DNA from 4 places in the Citrobacter sp. LST-B2 genome. Region 2 is predicted to be linked to each of the others. Evidence: predicted binding sites of a transcription regulator. Region 2 holds the regulator's gene; each other region holds the start of a gene.
The links. The regulator CRP, encoded in region 2, controls carbon source genes, mostly activating them, when cyclic AMP is high. The targets are predictions, from matches to a motif close to ATGTGANNNNNNTCACAT.

Region 1: the regulator CRP is predicted to act here: its motif matches at 2,945-2,962, upstream of garD (galactarate dehydratase).
Region 3: the regulator CRP is predicted to act here: its motif matches at 3,212-3,229, upstream of cdd (cytidine deaminase).
Region 4: the regulator CRP is predicted to act here: its motif matches at 3,034-3,051, upstream of ydfZ (putative selenium delivery protein YdfZ).

The regions. Positions count from the first base shown of each region.
Region 1 covers NZ_CP192598.1:629,676-635,148, forward strand. The annotation lists gene ACQ0PY_RS03070 (ABC transporter substrate-binding protein) at 1-902, opposite strand, end outside; gene garD (galactarate dehydratase) at 1,259-2,830, opposite strand; gene garP (galactarate/glucarate/glycerate transporter GarP) at 3,213-4,547, shown strand; gene garL (2-dehydro-3-deoxyglucarate aldolase) at 4,576-5,346, shown strand; gene garR (2-hydroxy-3-oxopropionate reductase) at 5,376-5,473, shown strand, end outside.
Region 2 covers NZ_CP192598.1:431,912-437,384, reverse strand. The annotation lists gene ACQ0PY_RS02005 (hydrolase) at 1-533, shown strand, start outside; gene ACQ0PY_RS02000 (YheU family protein) at 536-754, shown strand; gene ACQ0PY_RS01995 (phosphoribulokinase) at 809-1,678, shown strand; gene ACQ0PY_RS01990 (OsmC family protein) at 1,778-2,182, opposite strand; gene crp (cAMP-activated global transcriptional regulator CRP) at 2,490-3,122, shown strand; gene ACQ0PY_RS01980 (YccS/YhfK family putative transporter) at 3,174-5,261, shown strand; gene argD (bifunctional acetylornithine/succinyldiaminopimelate transaminase) at 5,329-5,473, opposite strand, start outside.
Region 3 covers NZ_CP192598.1:3,176,431-3,181,903, reverse strand. The annotation lists gene mglA (galactose/methyl galactoside ABC transporter ATP-binding protein MglA) at 1-27, shown strand, start outside; gene mglC (galactose/methyl galactoside ABC transporter permease MglC) at 43-1,053, shown strand; gene ACQ0PY_RS15425 (DUF2542 family protein) at 1,105-1,344, opposite strand; gene sanA (outer membrane permeability protein SanA) at 1,347-2,066, opposite strand; gene cdd (cytidine deaminase) at 2,269-3,153, opposite strand; gene ACQ0PY_RS15410 (CidB/LrgB family autolysis modulator) at 3,283-3,978, opposite strand; gene ACQ0PY_RS15405 (CidA/LrgA family protein) at 3,975-4,373, opposite strand; gene ACQ0PY_RS15400 (LysR family transcriptional regulator) at 4,505-5,413, opposite strand.
Region 4 covers NZ_CP192598.1:2,400,580-2,406,052, forward strand. The annotation lists gene ACQ0PY_RS11535 (MFS transporter) at 1-1,001, shown strand, start outside; gene ACQ0PY_RS11540 (mannitol dehydrogenase family protein) at 1,215-2,681, shown strand; gene ydfZ (putative selenium delivery protein YdfZ) at 2,731-2,934, opposite strand; gene ACQ0PY_RS11550 (GntR family transcriptional regulator) at 3,118-3,804, opposite strand; gene ydfG (bifunctional NADP-dependent 3-hydroxy acid dehydrogenase/3-hydroxypropionate dehydrogenase YdfG) at 3,891-4,637, opposite strand; gene dcp (peptidyl-dipeptidase Dcp) at 4,776-5,473, shown strand, end outside.

The sequences.
Region 1 (5,473 bases), 200 kb from region 2:
CCAGCCTGTTCTGCCATTTTGGGCATCGGAACGACGCCGACATGATCGTTAATCAGTTCGTTTTGCGAGAACGGCAGCGCCCACCACGAGCCCGCGTAGATCATCGCCACCCGATTGGACTGGAAGACATCGGCGGCTTTCATTTCGCCTGGCGGCTGGAGCAATCCTGCCTTCAGCATTCCCTGAACGTCGCGATACATGGCAATCGCGTTGTCGCTGGCAACGTCCGTTTTACCCTCAGGCAGGACAATCTGAGTGCCGGCCTGCAGCAGCAGGTTAAAGTAGCTGTCCTGACCGCTGCCGAGATCCATCGCCAACGGATAAGAATGCTGATCCAGCTTTTTACGTAACTGTTCTGATTTCTGTTTTAAATCGTCCCACGTCCAGTTTTTATCGGGATAGGTTACGCCAGCCTGATCAAACATTTTTTTGTTATACCACACGGCAATCGCGTCGATATCCCGTGGAATAGCGTATTGTTGAGACTGGTACTGATAAGCATCGACAGAGCTTTTCACGAAATCATCAAGATGTGGTGATGATGTGTCTTTTAAATAAGGAGTTAGTGGTTCCAGCATGCCGTTTTTAACGTACTGCTGAAAATTCGGCATATTCATCCAGAATACATCCGGCGCCACATTTCCCCCGACCGCTGAACTGAGTTTTATGAAATATTGGTCATAGGGCGTTAGTTCAATTTCAACTTTTACACCGGGGTTATTTTTTTCAAATTCATTAACCAGTTGCTGTTCGCCGGGAAGTTGATTTCGATCCCATAGCGTGTAGCGTAATTTAACGGGTTTTTCTGTCGTCTGGCCTTCAGCACTGGCGGCAACCGGTGCGGCCAGTAAACAGGAAAAAAGGCATGCCAGGGCGACATTATTTTTATTCAAGGTATACATAACTTCCCTCTTTATTCGGGTCAGAATGTCGGTGAGGTAAATTACAGAAGCCATTGAATCTTGTGTTTAACAAAGGGGAAAGTCAAAGGGGGAAAAATGAGCGAATTATCGCATTAAAACACCCCGGCTTTTCGGTAGGTTTCTCTTTTATCAAAACGAAAAGAGAGCGAAAAGGGAGGCCTCAGGCATTGTTCTTTCTTTCAACGGGTTAGGATTTTTCTACCGACGAAAAGCGAAAAAGGGCGGGTGAAAAATTAACCTTCAAAACTGCGAGCATTATCACCTTATCTTTCACGGACAGGAAAGAAAAACGGGGATTATTCCCCGTTTTCTCGGTTGCTTTCGTTTCGAAAATATCAGGTCACTGGTGCCGGGTTAAAGACGGCCAACTGATTATGCAATCCCCATTGATCGGAGAAGGTTTTCTTACGGCCACTGGCGACATCAAGAATAAATTCGAACAGCTTCTGACCGACTTCCTCAATGGTCTCTTCACCCGTGGCGATGGTGCCCGCGTTGATATCCATCAAATCGTACCAACGCTTTGCCAGTTCGGTACGGGTCGCCATCTTAATCACCGGCACGGCCATCAGGCCATAGGGGGTACCGCGACCCGTGGTGAACACCTGGACGGTGATCCCGGACGCGACCTGCTGCGTGCCGCAGACAAAATCGCTGGCGGGCGTTGCGGCATAAATCAGACCGCGTTTGGTCGGGCGCTGGCCTGGGGAGAGCACTTCGACAATCGCGCTTTTACCGGATTTCGCAATGGAGCCCAGCGCTTTTTCCACCACATTCGCCAGCCCCCCTTTTTTGTTACCCGGAGAGGGGTTAGCGCTGCGATCGGTTTTCCCCATATCGAGATAGTTGTCGTACCAGGCCATCTCTTCCAGCAGACGTTTGCCCACCGCTTCGTTGATGGTGCGCGGCGTCAACAGATGGATCGCATCACGCACTTCGGTGACTTCGGAAAACATTACCGTAGCGCCGCAGCGTACCAGCAGGTCAGAGGCGTAGCCCACTGCCGGGTTTGCCGTCACGCCGGAAAACGCATCGCTGCCGCCGCATTGCATGCCGACAACCAGTTCAGAGGCCGGGCAGGTTTCGCGCTGGCGCAGATTCAGTTTAACCAGATGGCGCTCAGCGACCTGCAGGATATCATCGACCATGGAACGGAAGCCCACATGCTTTTCGTCCTGAAGGCTGACGATGCTGGCGCTGTCGACCGGAATACTTTGCACATCGTCAGTACCTTCCAGTAAACGTTCCGGCTGCAGTTTTTCACAGCCCAGGCCAATGACCATCACTTCGCCGCCAAAGTTTGGGTTCAGCGAGATGTTATGGATGGTGCGGATCGGCACCACAGCTGCCGGCGCGTTAATTGCCACGCCGCAACCGTACAGGTGGTTAAGTCCGACCACACCATCGACGTTCGGGTATTTAGGCAGCAGATCGCGCTCAATGATTTTGACGACATAATCCACCACACCCGCCACACAGTGCACGCTGGTGGTGATGCCGAGCAGATTCTTGGTGCCTACGCTACCATCAGCGTTGCGGTAGCCTTCAAAGGTATAGCCTTCCAGCGGCGGCAGCGGTTCCGGAACTTTGGTCGCCAGTGGCAGCGTGTTCAACGGCGGCGCTGTCGGTAGCTCAACCATGGATTCATCAATCCAGCTTCCGCGCGGAATGTCGCGCACGGCGTAGCCGATCACTTCACCGTAACGTATGATTTCACCATGAACCGGAATATCCACCAGCGCGACTTTATGTCCCTGTGGAATATGTTCAATCAGCTCCAGTCCATCCGGGAATCGCGTCCCGGTTTTCAAACCATTGTCATTAACAATGATCGCCACATTATCTGTTTCGTGGACCTTTATATAAAATGCGCTCGGCGATTCTTGTCTGATGTCGATGTTGGCCATTGTCCAGTATTCTCCAACCGGGGTGATAATAATATAGAAAGATTCTGCGAATCTGATTATTAAAATAAGGAAGACCTGTCGTGAAATAAGGATGTCAGGAGTTCAAAAATAAGAATGTGATCCAGATCACTCGTTATGGTGAAAGCCCGGCTATCAGGGGCGGTAAAGCGTAAATATGTGCATCAGCGCCCAGCGTTATGTGCATTTGCTCAAGATATTATTTGTAATTAGCATCGTTAATGAGCATCTGCACAATGCGTAATGCTCTCTGCCTGATTATACTGAATCACGAAATGAGTATCTGTATTTATTAATAAGCGATAGCGTCTGTCATCAATAAATAATAATAAATGTGTCTGCTTAAGTGCCTGAGGTAAATAAAATGATCCTGGATACCGTTGTAGAAAAAAAGAAAGGTACGCATACCCGCTATTTAATTCTGCTGATAATTTTTATTGTTACAGCGGTTAACTACGCGGACCGGGCGACGCTATCCATTGCCGGTACCGAAGTCGCCAAAGAGTTGCAGCTGAGTGCTGTGTCAATGGGCTACATCTTCTCTGCCTTTGGCTGGGCATACCTGCTGATGCAAATTCCCGGCGGCTGGCTGCTCGATAAGTTTGGTTCGAAAAAAGTGTACACCTGGAGCCTGTTTTTCTGGTCGCTGTTCACCTTCCTGCAAGGCTTCGTGGATATGTTCCCGCTGGCCTGGGCCGGGGTTTCCATGTTCTTTATGCGCTTTATGTTGGGTTTCTCGGAAGCGCCTTCGTTCCCGGCAAACGCCCGTATTGTTGCGGCCTGGTTCCCGACCAAAGAGCGTGGAACCGCGTCGGCAATCTTTAACTCTGCTCAGTATTTTTCACTGGCACTGTTCTCGCCGCTGCTGGGCTGGTTGACCTTTGCCTGGGGCTGGGAGCACGTCTTCACTGTGATGGGCGTGATTGGGTTTGTCCTGACGGCGCTGTGGGTCAAACTGATTCATAACCCCACTGATCACCCGCGGATGTCCGCAGAAGAGTTGAAGTTCATCTCTGAAAACGGTGCGGTCGTGGATATGGACCACAAAAAACCGGGCAGCTCCATGGCAAGTGGTCCAAAACTGCATTACATCAAGCAGTTATTGACCAACCGCATGATGCTTGGCGTGTTCTTTGGACAGTATTTCATCAACACGATCACCTGGTTCTTCCTGACCTGGTTCCCGATTTATCTGGTTCAGGAAAAAGGAATGTCGATCCTGAAAGTGGGTCTGGTGGCTTCGATTCCGGCGCTATGTGGTTTCGCTGGCGGCGTACTGGGCGGCGTGTTCTCGGACTATCTGATTAAGCGCGGTTTTTCTATCACCGTTGCGCGTAAGCTGCCAATTGTGCTGGGAATGCTGCTGGCTTCCACCATCATTTTGTGCAACTACACCGACAACACCGCGCTGGTGGTGACGCTGATGGCGCTGGCCTTCTTTGGTAAAGGATTTGGCGCACTGGGCTGGCCGGTGATTTCGGACACCGCGCCGAAAGAGATTGTGGGCCTGTGTGGCGGGGTATTTAACGTCTTTGGCAACGTGGCATCTATCGTAACGCCACTGGTTATCGGTTACCTGGTAAGTGAACTGCATTCCTTCAACGCCGCGCTGGTATTCGTTGGCTGTTCCGCGCTGATGGCAATGGTGTGTTACCTGTTTATTGTCGGTGACATTAAACGTATGGAACTGCAGAAATAATTAACGGTTAAGTGACAAGGTAAAAGTGATGAATAACGACATCTTCCCGAACAAGTTCAAAGCAGCGCTGGCTGCGCATCAGATTCAGATTGGTTGCTGGTCAGCGCTGGCAAGCCCCATCAGTACCGAAGTCTTAGGACTGGCGGGCTTCGACTGGCTGGTGTTGGATGGCGAGCATGCGCCAAATGATGTCTCTACCTTTATTCCGCAACTGATGGCACTGAAAGGCAGTTCCAGCGCGCCGGTGGTGCGTGTACCGACTAACGAGCCGGTGATTATCAAGCGTCTGCTGGATATCGGTTTTTACAACTTCCTGATCCCGTTTGTTGAAACAGAAGAAGAGGCGGTGAACGCCGTTGCGTCGACGCGCTATCCGCCTGAAGGGATCCGTGGCGTGTCCGTATCGCATCGCGCCAACATGTTTGGCACCGTCCCGGATTACTTCGCGCAGTCCAACAAAAACATCACCATCATTGTGCAGATTGAGAGCCAGCAGGGCGTGGATAACGTCGATGCTATCGCCGCCACCGAAGGTGTCGACGGTATTTTCGTTGGTCCAAGCGATCTGGCTGCGGCGTTAGGCCACCTCGGCAATGCGTCTCATCCTGAGGTGCAGAAAGCCATTCAGCACATCTTTGCCCGGGCGAAAGCGCACGGCAAACCGAGCGGCATTCTGGCACCAGTTGATGCCGACGCCCGTCGCTATCTGGAATGGGGAGCCACGTTTGTTGCCGTCGGCAGCGACCTGGGCGTGTTCCGTTCCGCCACGCAGAAACTGGCTGATTCCTTTAAGAAATAACCACCACCGACACAAGAGAGATAATTGATATGACGATGAAAGTTGGTTTTATTGGCCTGGGTATCATGGGTAAACCAATGAGTAAAAACCTCCTGAAAGCAGGTTACTCGCTGGTGGTTTCTGACCG
Region 2 (5,473 bases):
GCCTGCTGGCTAAAGAAGGGAAAAACATCCCGCTTGATGCGGCGGTCATTGTCTCGGCTCCCTTTGTACTGGAAGCATGCAGCTATCATATGGATAAAGGCTTTTCCCGTATTTATCAGCGCTATCTGCTCAACCTGCTGAAAGCTAACGCATCGCGCAAGCTGGCGGCTTATCCAGGCTCGCTGCCGGTGAGCCTGGCGCAGTTGAAGTCCCTGCGCCGGATCCGTGAGTTTGACGATCTGATCACTGCCAAAATTCACGGCTTCGCCGATGCTATCGACTACTATCGTCAGTGCAGTGCCATGCCCTTGCTCAGCGACATCGCCATTCCGACGCTGATCATTCACGCGAAAGACGACCCGTTTATGGATCATCATGTGATCCCCAAAGCAGAAGATTTACCGCCGCAGGTGGAATATCAGTTAACCGAACATGGCGGGCACGTTGGATTTATTGGCGGGACGCTACGTCGGCCAGAAATGTGGCTGGAATCGCGCATCCCTGACTGGCTGACACCGTATCTGGAGGTCTAATCATGCAAATCCCCTGGCAGGACCTTTCCCCCGAGACGCTGGACAATCTGATCGAAAGCTTTGTGTTGCGCGAAGGTACCGATTATGGTGAACATGAACGTACCCTTGAACAAAAAGTCGCCGACGTCAAACGCCAGTTACAGTGTGGCGAAGCGGTGCTGGTGTGGTCTGAGTTGCACGAAACCGTCAATATCATGCCGCGCAAGCAATTTCGCGAATAACCCGCACGCTATCGGCCGACTATAATAAAAAATCAATTTATTGATGGAGTTAACATGTCTGCCAAACATCCGGTGATTGCGGTAACAGGATCCAGCGGCGCGGGGACCACCACCACCAGCCTCGCGTTCCGTAAAATTTTTGCGCAGCTCAACCTGCGCGCAGCCGAGGTGGAAGGCGACAGTTTTCACCGCTATACCCGTCCGGAAATGGATATGGCGATCCGCAAAGCACGCGACGCCGGACGCCACATCAGCTATTTTGGCCCCGACGCCAATGACTTCGGTCTACTGGAGCAGACGTTTATCGAGTACGGTCAGACGGGCAAAGGCCAGTCGCGTAAATATCTGCATACCTATGATGAAGCCGTGCCATGGAATCAGGTACCGGGGACGTTTACCCCGTGGCAACCCCTGCCGGAACCCACTGACGTATTGTTCTATGAAGGCCTGCACGGCGGCGTCGTCACGCCCCAGCATGAGGTCGCAAGACATGTTGATCTCCTGGTCGGCGTGGTCCCCATCGTTAACCTGGAGTGGATCCAGAAGCTTATCCGCGACACCAGCGAACGAGGCCATTCTCGTGAGGCGGTGATGGATTCGGTGGTGCGTTCGATGGACGACTATATCAACTACATCACGCCGCAGTTCTCCCGCACCCACATTAACTTCCAGCGCGTTCCCACCGTCGACACCTCGAACCCATTCGCGGCCAAAGGCATTCCGTCACTGGATGAGAGCTTTGTCGTGATTCATTTCCGTAATCTGGAAGGAATCGATTTCCCCTGGTTGCTGGCGATGCTGCAGGGGTCATTCATTTCCCACATCAATACATTGGTGGTACCCGGCGGCAAAATGGGGCTGGCAATGGAACTCATCATGTTGCCGCTGGTGCAGCGACTGATGGAAGGCAAGAAGATCGAATAAACGATGGGAAGTGCGCGATGGCGCTACGCTTATCGAGCCTACAAATCAGGGATCTGTAGGCCGGACCAGGCGCTAGCCGCCATCCGGCGACAGGAAAAATTACGCCGCAATCACTTCATATGAATGGGTAATGTTGACCGCTTTTCCCAGCATCAGCGCCACAGAGCAGTACTTCTCCGCTGACAGGTCGACCGCACGCGAAACGGCGGCATCTTTCAGATCGTTACCGGTGACAATAAAGTGCAGATTGATGTGGGTGAACAGGCGTGGCGCCTCTTCGCGACGTTCTGACGTCAGTTTCACTTCGCAGTTCGTCACATCCTGACGGCCTTTTTGCAGGATAGAAACCACGTCAATGGCGCTGCAACCGCCCGCTGCCATCAACACCATTTCCATCGGGCTCGGCGCTTTATCACCAGAGTTACCGTCCATCAAAATCTGGTGTCCGGAAGCCGACTCACCAAGGAAGGTTAACCCCTCAACCCATTTAACACGCGCTTGCATATTTTTTAACTCCAGTGCGTCAATTTTCCTGACAGATTACGCGTACATAACATTTCTCGCAACGGAAGGCGACCTCCGTCATGCTGAAGCGAGACACCAGGAGACACACGGCTAAAGCTATGCTAAAACAGTCAGGATGCTACAGTAATACATTGATGTACTGCATGTATGCAGAGGACTTCACATTAAAGGCTGCAGTGAGTTTTTGACAGCCTCTTCCCAGGACGCGGGAAGCACATTTTTGCAACCCCAGAGACAGCGGCATTTTTTGGCTCTGGAGACAGCTTATAACAGAGGATAATCGCGCATGGTGCTTGGCAAACCGCAAACAGACCCGACACTTGAATGGTTCTTGTCTCATTGCCACATTCATAAGTACCCGTCCAAGAGCACGCTGATTCACCAGGGTGAAAAAGCAGAAACGTTGTACTACATCGTTAAGGGCTCAGTGGCAGTGTTGATTAAGGATGAGGAAGGCAAAGAAATGATCCTTTCTTATCTGAATCAGGGTGATTTTATTGGCGAACTGGGCCTGTTTGAAGAAGGCCAGGAACGTAGCGCATGGGTTCGGGCGAAAACAGCGTGTGAAGTGGCTGAAATTTCTTACAAGAAATTCCGTCAGTTGATCCAGGTGAACCCGGATATTCTGATGCGCCTCTCTTCCCAAATGGCTCGCCGTCTGCAAGTCACTTCAGAGAAAGTCGGTAACCTGGCCTTCCTCGACGTGACCGGTCGTATCGCCCAGACTCTGCTGAATCTGGCGAAACAACCTGATGCGATGACTCACCCGGACGGCATGCAGATCAAAATCACTCGCCAGGAGATTGGCCAGATCGTTGGCTGCTCTCGCGAAACCGTTGGTCGTATTCTGAAGATGCTGGAAGATCAGAACCTGATCTCCGCTCACGGTAAAACGATCGTCGTTTACGGCACTCGTTAATCTCATCGGAAATGACGCGCTACCCGCTAGCGCGTCATTTTTGTTTTGCCAATGTGGCGCAGACTGATTTATCACCCAGAAATCAATTATGCACTACGTCAAACGCTGGTGCTCTGTTTGCCCGTGGCCGTCGGACTGATCATCGGGCAGTTACATCTGGGCCTGCTCTTCTCTCTCGTTCCCGCCTGCTGCAACATTGCCGGGCTTGATACTCCGCACAAACGCTTTTTCAAACGTCTGATTATCGGTGCGTCGCTGTTTGCCGGCTGTAGCCTGATCATGCAGCTACTGCTGGCGCAAGCGGTGCCGTTACCCCTGATCCTGACCGGCCTGACGCTCACGCTCGGCGTCACCGCTGAATTGAGCTCCCTTCACGCGCGTTTGCTTCCGGCCTCGCTGATCGCGGCGATTTTCACACTGAGCCTGGCAGGAAATATGCCGGTCTGGGAACCGCTGCTGATCTACGCGCTGGGCACGCTGTGGTATGGCTTGTTTAACTGGTTCTGGTTCTGGCTCTGGCGCGAACAGCCGCTGCGCGAGTCGCTGAGCCTGCTGTACCGGGAACTGGCGGATTACTGCGAAGCGAAATACAGCATGCTGACCCAGCATACCGACCCGGAAAAAGCCCTGCCGCCGCTTCTGGTGCGCCAGCAGAAGGCCGTCGACCTCATCACCCAGTGCTATCAGCAGATGCACATGCTGTCGGCGCATCACAATAATGACTATAAGCGGATGCTGCGCGCCTTTCAGGAAGCGCTGGATCTGCAGGAACATATCTCCGTCAGTTTGCATCAACCGGAAGAGGTGCAAAAGCTGGTCGAGCGCAGTCACGCGGAGCAGGTGATACGCTGGACGGCGCAAACGGTCGCCGCTCGCCTGCGCGTACTGGCGGATGACATTCTGTATCACCGGCTGCCGACGCGGTTCACCATGCAAAAGCAGATTGGCGCGCTGGAAAAAATTGCTCATCAGCATCCGGATAACCCCGTCGGGCAGTTCTGTTACTGGCACTTCAGCCGTATCGCCCGCGTACTGCGCACCCAGCGACCATTGTACGCCCGCGATCTGATGGCCGATAAGCAGCGTCGGCTACCGCTGCTGCCGGCGTTGAAAAACTACCTCTCGCTGAAATCTCCGGCGCTCCGCAGCGCCGGGCGGATCAGCGTCATGCTCAGTATCGCCAGTCTGATGGGAACCGCGCTGCATCTGCCGAAGCCTTACTGGATCCTGATGACGGTGCTGTTTGTGACACAAAACGGTTACGGCGCCACCCGCGTGCGTATTCTGCACCGTTCGGCGGGAACGCTGGTGGGGCTGATTATCGCAGGCGTAACACTGCACTTTCATATTCCTGAAGGATATACGCTGGCGCTGATGCTGGTGATCACCCTGGTCAGCTATCTGACCATCCGCAAAAACTACGGCTGGGCGACCGTGGGATTTACCGTCACGGCGGTGTACACCCTGCAACTCCTGACGCTGGACGGCGAACAGTTCATCATTCCGCGATTTGTCGACACGGTGATAGGCTGCCTGATTGCGTTTGGCGGCACCGTTTGGTTATGGCCACAATGGCAGAGCGGACTGTTGCGTAAAAACGCCCATGATGCGCTGGAGGCCGATCAGGAAGCTATTCGTCTGATTCTGAGTGACGATCCGCAGGCCACACCGCTGGCTTATCAGCGTATGCGCGTCAATCAGGCGCACAACACGCTGTTTAACTCACTGAATCAGGCGATGCAGGAGCCAGGCTTTAACACGCACTATCTGGCGGACATGAAGCTGTGGGTGACGCACAGTCAGTTTATCGTCGAACATATCAATGCCATGACCACGCTGGCGCGTGAGCATACGATGCTGACGCCGGAACTGGCGCAGCGATATCTGCAATCGTGCGAAATTGCCATCCAACGCTGTCAGCAGCGGCTGGAATACGACGGGCCGGGCAGTTCGGGGGATGTGAATATTCTGGAAGCGCCCGAAGCGCTCACCCACGGCCCCTTAAGCACGCTGGAACAGCATCTGCAACGCGTGCTGGGGCACCTGAACACGATGCATACTATCTCGTCTGTCGCATGGCGTCAGCGGCCGCACCATGGGATCTGGCTCAGCCGCCGGTTACGGGATATGCGGGGTTAACACGGATTGCCGGATACGCGCGTTATCAGCACCAGGCCTGATAAACGCCGCGCCGTCAGGCACACCGTTAACCGATAACCTTCGCCACAGCCTGTGCAAAACGCTGCATCCCTTCGTCGATATCCGCCTCTTCCACCACCAGCGATGGGGCAAAGCGCATCACATCAGGACCGGCATTCAACACCATCACACCCGCGTCGGCTGCCGCATAG
Region 3 (5,473 bases), 2.4 Mb from region 2:
CTGCGTCTTGCGTCTTTGCACCTTTAAGATCAGGGGCTCCTCATGAGTGCGTTAAATAAGAAAAGTTTTCTTACTTATCTGAAAGAGGGCGGTATTTACGTCGTTCTTTTAGTCTTGCTGGCCATTATTATTTTCCAGGATCCCACGTTCTTAAGTCTGCTTAACTTAAGTAATATTCTGACCCAGTCTTCCGTGCGTATTATCATTGCACTGGGCGTCGCCGGTCTGATTGTCACCCAGGGGACAGACCTGTCAGCGGGTCGTCAGGTGGGTCTGGCGGCGGTGGTGGCGGCAACGTTGCTACAGTCGATGGAGAACGCCAATAAAGTGTTCCCCGAAATGGCGACCATGCCGATTGCGCTGGTTATCCTGATCGTCTGTGCTATTGGCGCGGTCATCGGTCTGGTGAACGGGATTATCATTGCTTACCTGAACGTAACACCGTTTATTACGACGCTCGGCACGATGATTATCGTCTACGGGATCAACTCCCTGTATTACGACTTCGTGGGGGCTTCACCGATTTCGGGCTTTGATAGCGGCTTCTCGACCTTTGCGCAGGGCTTTATCGCACTGGGCAGCTTCCGGCTGTCGTATATCACGTTCTATGCGCTAATCGCCGTGGCGTTTGTCTGGGTGCTGTGGAATAAAACCCGCTTCGGTAAAAACATTTTCGCCATCGGCGGTAACCCGGAAGCGGCTAAGGTATCAGGCGTGAACGTGGCGCTGAACCTGCTGATGATCTATGCGCTGTCCGGTGTGTTCTATGCCTTCGGCGGTCTGCTGGAAGCGGGGCGTATCGGCTCGGCAACCAACAACCTGGGCTTTATGTACGAACTGGATGCGATCGCGGCGTGCGTGGTCGGCGGCGTGTCGTTTAGCGGTGGGGTGGGAACGGTGTTCGGCGTGGTGACCGGTGTGATCATCTTTACCGTCATCAACTACGGTCTGACCTACATCGGCGTTAACCCGTACTGGCAGTACATCATCAAGGGCGGCATCATTATCTTTGCGGTCGCACTGGATTCACTGAAATACGCGCGTAAGAAGTAATCCCTTCAGGGCAGAATCAAACCGGTGCAGACGTGCTCTGCGCCGGTTTTTTTATTTGATAAAAACTAACCAGATGCCGACAAGCAGCGCGCCGACCGAAAGGCCAAAGTAGACGCCAATATAGCTCCAGTAAGCGCCAGGTTCCTCTGCGCGCTGAATTAAGCGCGGCGTTTGCGAACCTTTGACCGTTTTCTCAACGACGCCAGAGCGTAACCCTTTAATACCTTCCCGCAGGGTCCAGGCGACGATCATCAGTACGCCAATCACGATAAAAAGCGTTTTGTCTTCCATGCTTATTTTCCTTGTCTCTTTTGCAGTTCAAGCAATTGTTCCGGTGTTACGGCCGGATAGCCCTGGGCATCGTCGGGAACCTGATGCAGGGAGGGAATTGGCACTAACGGGCCGAGGAAACGGGGTTCACGTTTAAACAGATACAGATCGGCCAGCGCGCCAAAACGTGCGCCAAACTCGCGTACCCGAACCGTCAGCATATCTTTTGGCGACGGCACGGCGTAGCACTGTGCCTGAATCCCCATATGCAACGCGATAAACAGCGCGCGTTCGCAGTGGAAACGCTGGGTAATGATGATGAAGTCATTGGTGTCAAAGACTTTACGGGTGCGGACAATCGAATCGAGCGTGCGGAATCCGGCGTAATCTAACACAATATCGGCAGGATCGACGCCAGCGGCAATCAGGTCTTTGCGCATCGTCATCGGTTCGTTATAGCTTTGCAGGGCGTTGTCGCCGCTGAGCAGCAGATAGTTAACTTTGCCGCTGTTATAGGCGTTCAGCGCACCCTGAATACGGTAGCGATAATACTGGTTGATCACCCCGGTACGATAATATTTGGCCGTGCCGAGCACCACGCCAACCTGGCGGTAGGGCAGGTCCTGAAGCTCATCGTAAATATAGGGGGCAGTTTTCCAGCTCATCCAGCGATCAAGGCCCAGCACGATCAACAGCAGCAAGCCGATCAGGACCAACAGGCTGTAGAGGGCGCGCTTTAGCATGAAGAAAACTCTGTCACTGGATGAAATTTCAATCAGGCTACTGTACCCGCTGGCGAAGCGCAAGAAACAGTAGTCTGATTGGGGGGATTTTCAGCAATACGTGAAACAAGCGTAGGCCTGATAAACGTTGCGCCATCAGGTGGTTAGACCGGATAGCGATGAAAACGCCTTATCCGGCCTGTGCGCGGACGCCATCAGATAATTAGCCCAAAAGTACGCGATCGATGTTGCTGCAGCCCAGCGCTTTCAGCGTGGCGGCGGTGGCATCCCACTGGATCAGCGGCGCGTCGGCTTTTTCCGCCAGCACCGCACGCTGAATATCGGCATAACCATAGCCGTTCAGATTCAACATAATCAGCGCGCCCTGTAGCGGTGGGATGGTCGGGTTAAATGCGGCGTTTTCGCCATAGCTTCCGCTAAAGATACGTCCATCTTTGCACTCCAGCGCTACACCGCTCGGTGACTGGCTGTACGGCATATGACTGCGGCTCGCGGCGGCAATGGCCGCTTGCGTCAGCGCATCTCCCTGAGGGGCGAAACCGTGATCCTGTTCGTCCATCAGTAGCGTTTTGATGTCGAGATCTTTCGGCCCAAACGCATCCGGCAAATAGTCGCGCAGCGTATGCGGTTCCCGACCGGGCAGATGAATGCGCAGATCCAGCCCGCTGTTCAGTTCGTTCATAAACTGGCGGCAGTGGCCGCACGGGGTGTAGTTAACGGTGATTGCGGCGAGACCTTTCTCGCCGCGCAACCAGGCGTGGCTGATGGCGCTTTGTTCAGCGTGAACCGTTTGTTGCATCGTCGCGCCGAGGAATTCCATATTGGCGCCGAAATACCACGTTCCGCTCACGCCGCGCGCAATTGCGCCAACGTTAAAGTTCGACAACGGCGTACAGGCGCAGGCCGCCGCCAGCGGCAGCAGCGCGAATGCCAGTGCGTCTTCGTCCAGTCCCGTTGCGCTTTTAAGCATTGATACCTGCTCAGCCGTCAGCGACGCGGGGAAATGCGTATCTGCCAGAATGGGCGCCAGCGCGGATTGCAGGTTGTCCGCAAGTTGGCTAAACGCAGTGTGAAAACGTGGGTGCATGGCGTTGCCTCATAACAATGTATTGGGATCGTAGTGTACGGGCCTGTTATGGCTATATGTGTGATCTAATTCTCATTGTGTATGCAACTTATGAAACATAAATTAAAAATGCGCGACGTATCGCAAATTTTAGCCCACAACCGCGAGAATAACCGGAAACAGGAACGGGGCGATCAGCGAGGTAATAATCCCGCAAATCACCAGCGCCAGCGAACTGAATGCGCCTTCCTGATAATCCAGCTCCGCACAGCGGGCGGTGCCGAGGGCGTGGGACGCGGTGCCCATCGCCAGTCCGCGTGCGGCTTTGGTTTTAATGCGCATGGCGTTTAACAGGGTATGACCAAAGACGGCGCCGAGTATACCGACGAAAATCACGCACACGGCGCTGACCGCCGGAATGCCGCCGATGCTGCCGCCCACGGCCATCGCAATCGGCGTAGTGACGGATTTCGGTAAGACGGAGGCGGCGATTTCAGGCGTGGCGCCCATCAACAGCGCCACTGTGGTGCCGGTCACCATCGCCACAACGCTGCCAACAAAACAGATAGTAATGATTGACTTCCAGCGGGCGCGAATCTGATGCAGCTGTTCATACAGTGGATAGGCCAGCGCCACGACCGCCGGTTGCAGCAGGTCATTCAGCACTTCGCTACCTTTAAAATAGCTGTCGTAGGAGATGCCGGTCAGCAGGAGGAACGGGATAATCACCACCATCGCCACCAGCAGCGGATTCAGTAAGGGAAATTTAAACCGTGTCGCCAGTTTGCGCGCACCGAAAAAAACCGCCAGCGTCAGCGGTAAAGACCACCAGATTGACGACATCATTCTTTAGATCCTTCCTGACCCACCACTTTCCGTTCACCGTGAACCAGATGTGAACTCCAGCTCACGACCAGAAACACCACCAGCGTACTGATCGCACACGACACCACCACCGGGCCAAACTGCGCGCGCAGCAGATCGAAGTACTGCATCACGCCGACGCCAATCGGCACAAATAACAGCGCCATATAGCGAATCAGCACATAGCAGCCAGGATTCACCCATTTCGCCGGGATAATTTGCAGCGCCAGCAGCACAAACAGGATCAGCATCCCGATGATGCTGCCAGAAATGGCGACAGGCAGCAGGGACGCAATAAAAATGCCTGCATACAGACAGGCATAAATCAGCACGAAAGCGCGTAAGTATTGCCAGATGATATTCAGTGTCTTGCTCATGTTGAAATTCCTCGAAGCGACGGATTCATCATACAATTAAACTTTAAAACGTGCTATCGATCACATCATGAATTCTTAGCATACTGAACATAGACAGCGGGAACATTGGGCAATATCCCCAATACGTGATGCTAAACTTGTGCCAGCAGTTGCAGAAAACGACTCAGCGCGCTGGACGGCGTCTCATTATTGCGCCAGAACACGCCCACGCTGCCTTTTTGTTCAATCTTCGGCAGGTTGAGGATCACCAGCTGTCCCTGGCTGGCATAGCGCTGTGCCAGCCGTAAAGAAAGGATAGAGATCATATCGCTGCTTTGCAGCAGGTTAGTACTGACGTTCATTGATGCCGACTCGATGGTGTTCTCCGGCAACATCACTCCGTTATCGACCAGCGCGTTATCAATGCTCAGGCGGATAGGCGTTCCCGTCGGCCAGACGATCCAGCGCCAGTGCGCTAGATCGGCCCAGCTCAGGGTGTCAAACTTCGCTAATGGATGGTGGGGACGGGCGACAAAGCAAACGGGTTCGGTATACAGCACCTGATAATTGAGCGGAAGCTGCAGCGCTCGCCCACCGACGCGGCCGACCACGACATCCACGGAACCGGCAAGCAGGTCGTGCAGCAGCGGCGTCATGACCTTTTCTTCAATGTTAAGGTGCAGCGTCGGCATCTCCACGAGCAGATTAAGGATCGCCTGCGACACACAGTCGGTCGCCACTGGCGAGCAGCCAATCTTCAGGCTCCCTACCAGCCCGCCTTCTTTAAAGCGTGCCATTTCATACTGTGAACGCTCCATGTCATTGATTAAGCGCTGGGCGTGTTGCAGCAGCAACTTGCCGCCTTCCGATGGGCGCAGGCCTTTACTGTGACGTTCAAAGAGCGTGATCCCCATCTCATCTTCGAGCTGTGACAGCCATTTCGACAGCGCGGGCTGGGTGATATTCATCATTCGTGCAACGTGCGTGAGATTCCCTTGTTCGCCCAGCGCCACCAGCATTTGCAGATGGTGCAGCTTCAGTTTTTGCGCCCAGTTTGCCATCAGCGATAACCTCCAGGTTATGTCTCTGCATGAAATGCCATTGTACATTTTATCGCCCAG
Region 4 (5,473 bases), 2.0 Mb from region 2:
CGTACGAAAAAATCGGTGTCTGGGCACCCGTTCTGTTGATCTTCATTCGCGTACTCCAGGGGTTTGGTGTCGGGGGTGAACAGGCCGGGGCGGTCTTGATGACGGCAGAATATGCCGAACCTAAACGGCGCGGATTCTTTGCCAGTTGGGTACAAATTGGTGCGCCGGTCGGCTTTTTGTTACCGATGGCACTGTTTGCACTGCTCAATGCCACCTTATCTCCTGAAGCAATGATGGATTACGGCTGGCGTATTCCGTTCCTGCTTAGTCTGCTGCTGGTGATCGTTGGCCTGTTTATTCGCCTGAGAATCGATGAGTCTCCTGTCTTTGCGCAGATTCGTGAGACGAAAGCAGAAGAGTCCCGTCCACTCATTGAAGTCATCCGCGATTTTCCTGGCATTGTGGTAAAAGGCGTCTGCGCAAAACTGATTGAAGCCTGTACGTTTGCCATGTTCACGGTAATCGTCCTGGCGTACGGCAAAGCCAATAATCTGGATGCCAATATCTTAATGGAAACCATGATCATCGCGGTGGTGATCGAAGTGCTTGCCATACCCATGATGGGGGCGCTCTGTGACAAAATTGGTCGTAAGCCGGTGTATATCATGGGCGCGCTGATTCAGGTCATAATGATTATTCCGTTCTTCCTGGCCATTAATCAGGACAATTTCTGGCTGACGCAGCTGGTGATGATCATCGTCATTAGCTTTGGTCATAGCATGTGCTACGCACCGCAGGCATCGTTCTTCCCGGAGCTGTTCCCGACGCATATTCGCTGCAGCGGCATCGCTTTAATCTGGCAATTGGGTTCACTGATTGGCAGCGGGGTGCTGGGGCTGGTGGCAGTGAAGATTTTGCAGATGACCGGTGGGCATTACTACGGGTTAGCAAGCTATGTGATTGTTCTCGGCATCATTTCTGTTATCGGCTTGCTCATGATGCCTGAAACGGCGCCACAGCGACTCAAGCGTGAATACCAGGAGTGGCGCAAGCACGATTAAGAAGATTGTCACCTAATGGCTGCAGGGATGCAGCCATCACTCAGCCCAGGGATCCTGCCCTGGGCGTCAGGCTCAGCATCAGGAATTGCATCCTGTCACATAACTTTCAAATGATGTTATACCAATTGGAAAAAGATTAATTCAAATCAAAACATACAACCATACAGGCGTTACTCTGGAACCGTCCTGATTTCATTCAAAGTAGGTCATACAATGCAAAACAAGCTCTTAACGGCAAAAGCGACGCTTCCTGACTACGATCGCAACCGACTGATCCCGCGTATTGTTCATCTTGGTTTTGGTGCTTTCCACCGTGCGCACCAGGGCGTCTATACCGATATCCTGGCGGCGGAGCACAACAGCGACTGGGGATATTGCGAAGTGAACCTGATCGGCGGGGAACAGCAGATCGCCGATCTCAAACAGCAGGATAATCTCTATACCGTGGCGGAAATGTCTGCCGATGCCTGGACCGCGAGAGTCGTGGGGGTGGTGAAAAAGGCGCTGCATGCTCAGGTTGACGGGCTGGAGAGCGTGCTGGCGGCGATGTGTGAACCACAGGTTGCGATTGTTTCACTGACGATTACTGAGAAAGGGTATTGCCATTCCCCGGCGACAGGACAATTGATGCTGGATCACCCGATGATCGCAGCCGATCTGCAAAACCCACATCAGCCGAAATCTGCGCCGGGTGTGGTGGTTGAAGCGCTGGCGCGCCGTAAAGCGGCGGGCTTAGCCGCCTTCACCGTGATGTCCTGCGACAACATGCCGGAAAACGGTCACGTGATGCGTAACGTGGTCACCGCTTACGCGCGTGCCGTGGACGCCGAACTGGCCACATGGATCGAACAACACGTCACGTTCCCGTCGACGATGGTTGACCGCATTGTTCCGGCCGTCACCGCTGACACGCTGGATAAAATTGAAAACCTGACCGGCGTGCGCGATCCGGCCGGTGTGGCCTGCGAGCCATTCCGTCAGTGGGTGATTGAAGATAACTTTGTTGCCGGTCGTCCGCAGTGGGAAAAAGCCGGGGCAGAACTGGTCTCTGACGTGATCCCGTTTGAAGAGATGAAACTGCGGATGCTCAACGGCAGCCACTCATTCCTCGCGTATCTGGGCTATCTCGCCGGGTATCAGCATATCAACGACTGCATGGGTGATGAAAATTATCGGGTAGCTGCCCGCGCACTGATGCTCAACGAGCAGGCGCCCACGCTGAAAGTGCAGGGGGTGGATCTCACCCGCTATGCAGACCTGCTTATTGAACGCTACAGCAACCCGGCGCTGCGTCACCGTACCTGGCAGATTGCGATGGACGGTAGCCAGAAATTACCTCAGCGGATGCTCGATTCAGTACGCTGGCATCTGGCACATAACAGTCGTTTTGATTTGCTGGCGCTGGGCGTGGCGGGCTGGATGCGCTATGTCGGCGGCGTGGATGAGCAGGGAAATGCCATTGAAGTCAACGATCCGCTTCTGCCAGTGATCCAACAGGCGGTACAAAACAGTGCGGAAGGCGAAAGCCGTGTTGAAGCGCTGCTGGCTATTGAGGCAATCTTTGGTAACGAACTGCCGCAGGTCGCGTTATTCACGCAGGCCGTGAAAGACGCGTATCAGACGCTGCTGGCGGAAGGGGCGAAAGCCACCGTGGCAAAGTATGCAGCAAACGTGAAGTAAATGCCTCAGGACTGCCGGATAATCAAGGCATTATCCGGCACTCACACCATTAGTTCATGCCGAGACGAATCAGTTCTACCGGGGCAAATTTGCCTTCACAGCCTTCCACTTCGACTGTTTTTTCACGACGAATTTGCGCCGCATCCAGGCCTTCGGTCTCAATCGCTTTAATGCGACCGGTATGGCCGGTGCCACTGATCATCACACGGCTGCCTGTGGTGATTGCGTTACGGTTACGATCGTATGTCATCATGGTATTTTCTCCTTTCTAACTTACCGTCAAAGCCCGTGGGCTCAGGTCCCACGTAACGGGCGCTATATAAATACGCTTATCAGTCAGGATTTTTTTTGTTTTTGATCAATCTCACATCTTTTTTGATGTAGACATGCAGGGGGGAGGGAGAGACCTCATCTCACGAGAGATGAGGCAGGGGAATTACTCTTCGCTGAACCAATCGCTGTTTTCCTGGCGGATCAGCAGGACCGACTCGCCGATTTCTTGCAGATGTTGAGTCATGGCTTTCTCGACAGCATCGGCGTCATGCTTTTCCAGGGCTGAAAAAATATCGAGATGCTGGCGGAGCAACATTTCCGGTGGAGAGACGTGATCAAGACTCATATAACGCACACGGTCGATGGTGGCCTTGATATTTTCGATGGTGTCCCAGGCCAGCTGGCAGTCCGCAATGGTTGCCAGCTTCTGGTGAAAATTGTCATCCAGCTCGAAGAAATCATTCAGCTGTTTGCGCTCAATCGCAATCCGCTGCTGATTAAGATTCTGTTCAAGCTGATAGCACTGACTGTCGGTGATTTGGGCTGCGGCCCGCCGCGCCACCGCGCATTCGATAGCCTGACGGACAAAACAGCCGTTTCGCACCTGCGAGAGGGAGATCTTGTTGACGTAGCTGCCGCGCTGCGGACGGATCTGAATCAAGCCGTTTTCCGCGAGCTTAATAAACGCTTCACGCACCGGTTGGCGAGACACATCGAAGCGAACAGACACCTCTTTTTCGGACAGCGGCGTGCCTGGCGCAATGAGGCAGTGCACGATGTCACGGCGAAGAATGCGATAAATCTGCTGATTTACGGGCTGTGTAGGATTGAGTTGCGTTTCGACGGTCATTCGCTCTTACTTTTTAGAAAATTAACCCACAAATTCTACCACTTTTTTGTCGCGAGCTATACCCGGCCCGCGGGCCGGGAGGCAAATTAACCGCGATGAACGCTCAGTCCGGCAAAAGATTGCGTCACTGGCATCATTTCTACCGTATTGATGTTCACATGGGCAGGCAGGGTGGCGACCCACCAGACCGCTTCGGTCACATCTTCCGGCGTCAGAGCCGTAGTGTTCTCATAGGTTTTTCCCGCTTTATTGTCATCGCCTTTAAAGCGCACGTTAGAAAACTCGGTGCCGCCCACCAGACCCGGCTCGATATCCGTGACGCGAACGGCCGTGCCGTGCAGGTCGGTACGCAGGTTCAAACTGAACTGACGTACAAACGCCTTGGTCGCGCCATACACGTTGCCGCCAGCATAAGGCCAACTGCCTGCGGTAGAGCCGATGTTGATGATATGCCCACGGTTACGCTCGACCATGCCCGGCAGGACGGCGCGGGTCATGTAAATCAGCCCTTTGTTGTTGGTATCGATCATGGTTTCCCAGTCTTCCACGCTGGCTTTATGCGCAGGTTCCAGACCCAGCGCCAGCCCGGCGTTGTTGACCAGCAGGTCGATGTCACGCCACTCGGCAGGTAACGATGCCAGCATCTCTTCAATGGCTGCGCGGTTACGCACATCCAGTTGCGCGATCAGCACGTTATCACCCAGCGACTCTTTTAACTCTTGCAGGCGTTCCTGGCGACGGCCAGTGGCAATGACTTTATGCCCGTTCTCAACAAAACGACGTGTAATGCATTCACCAAAACCTGCGGTTGCTCCGGTTACTAAAACGATCATCTCACTGTTCCTCAACGCTTTTTACGTTTGACTACCATAGCATGTGATCCGCTCTCACGGGTAACCCTGGTTTTACAGGATTGCGGTCTTTTACCCTGAAGCCTACTCTATTGAACAAATCGTTTTCAGGAGTGAAAGATGTCGTTAACGAATCCGTTCTTTAGCCACAGCCTGTTACCGTATCAGGCGCCCCGTTTTGATTTGATTAAAACGGAACACTATCGTCCCGCCTTTGACGAAGGGATCAAGCAAAAGCGCGCGGACATCGCCGCCATAATTGCTAATAGCGCGGCCCCGGATTTTGCCAATACGGTTCTCGCCCTGGAGAAAAGTGGTGAGCTGTTAACCCGCGTCACCAGCGTCTTCTTCGCCATGACCGCGGCACATACGCATGATGAACTTCAGCGTCTCGATGAGGCGTTTTCTGCCGAGCTCGCGGAACTGGCGAATGATATCTGGTTGAACCGCGCGTTGTTTTCCCGCGTTGATTGCGTCTGGCAACAACGTGATGCGCTGGGGCTCGACGATGAATCCGTGCGTCTGATCGAGGTGACACACCAGCGTTTTGTTCTCGCCGGGGCCCAACTGAGCGATGCCGATAAAGCGCAACTCCGGGCGCTCAATACCGAAGCCGCGACGCTCACCAGCCAGTTTAACCAGCGCCTGCTGGCGGCGAATAAATCTGGCGGACTGGTAGTCGATTACGCCCATCAACTGGAGGGGCTCAGCGCGGAAGAGATCGCCAGCGCGCGACAGGCGGCGAGCGAAAAAGGGCTCGCCGAGGGATGGCTGATACCACTGCTGAATACCACGCAACAGCCGGCATTAAGTGCACT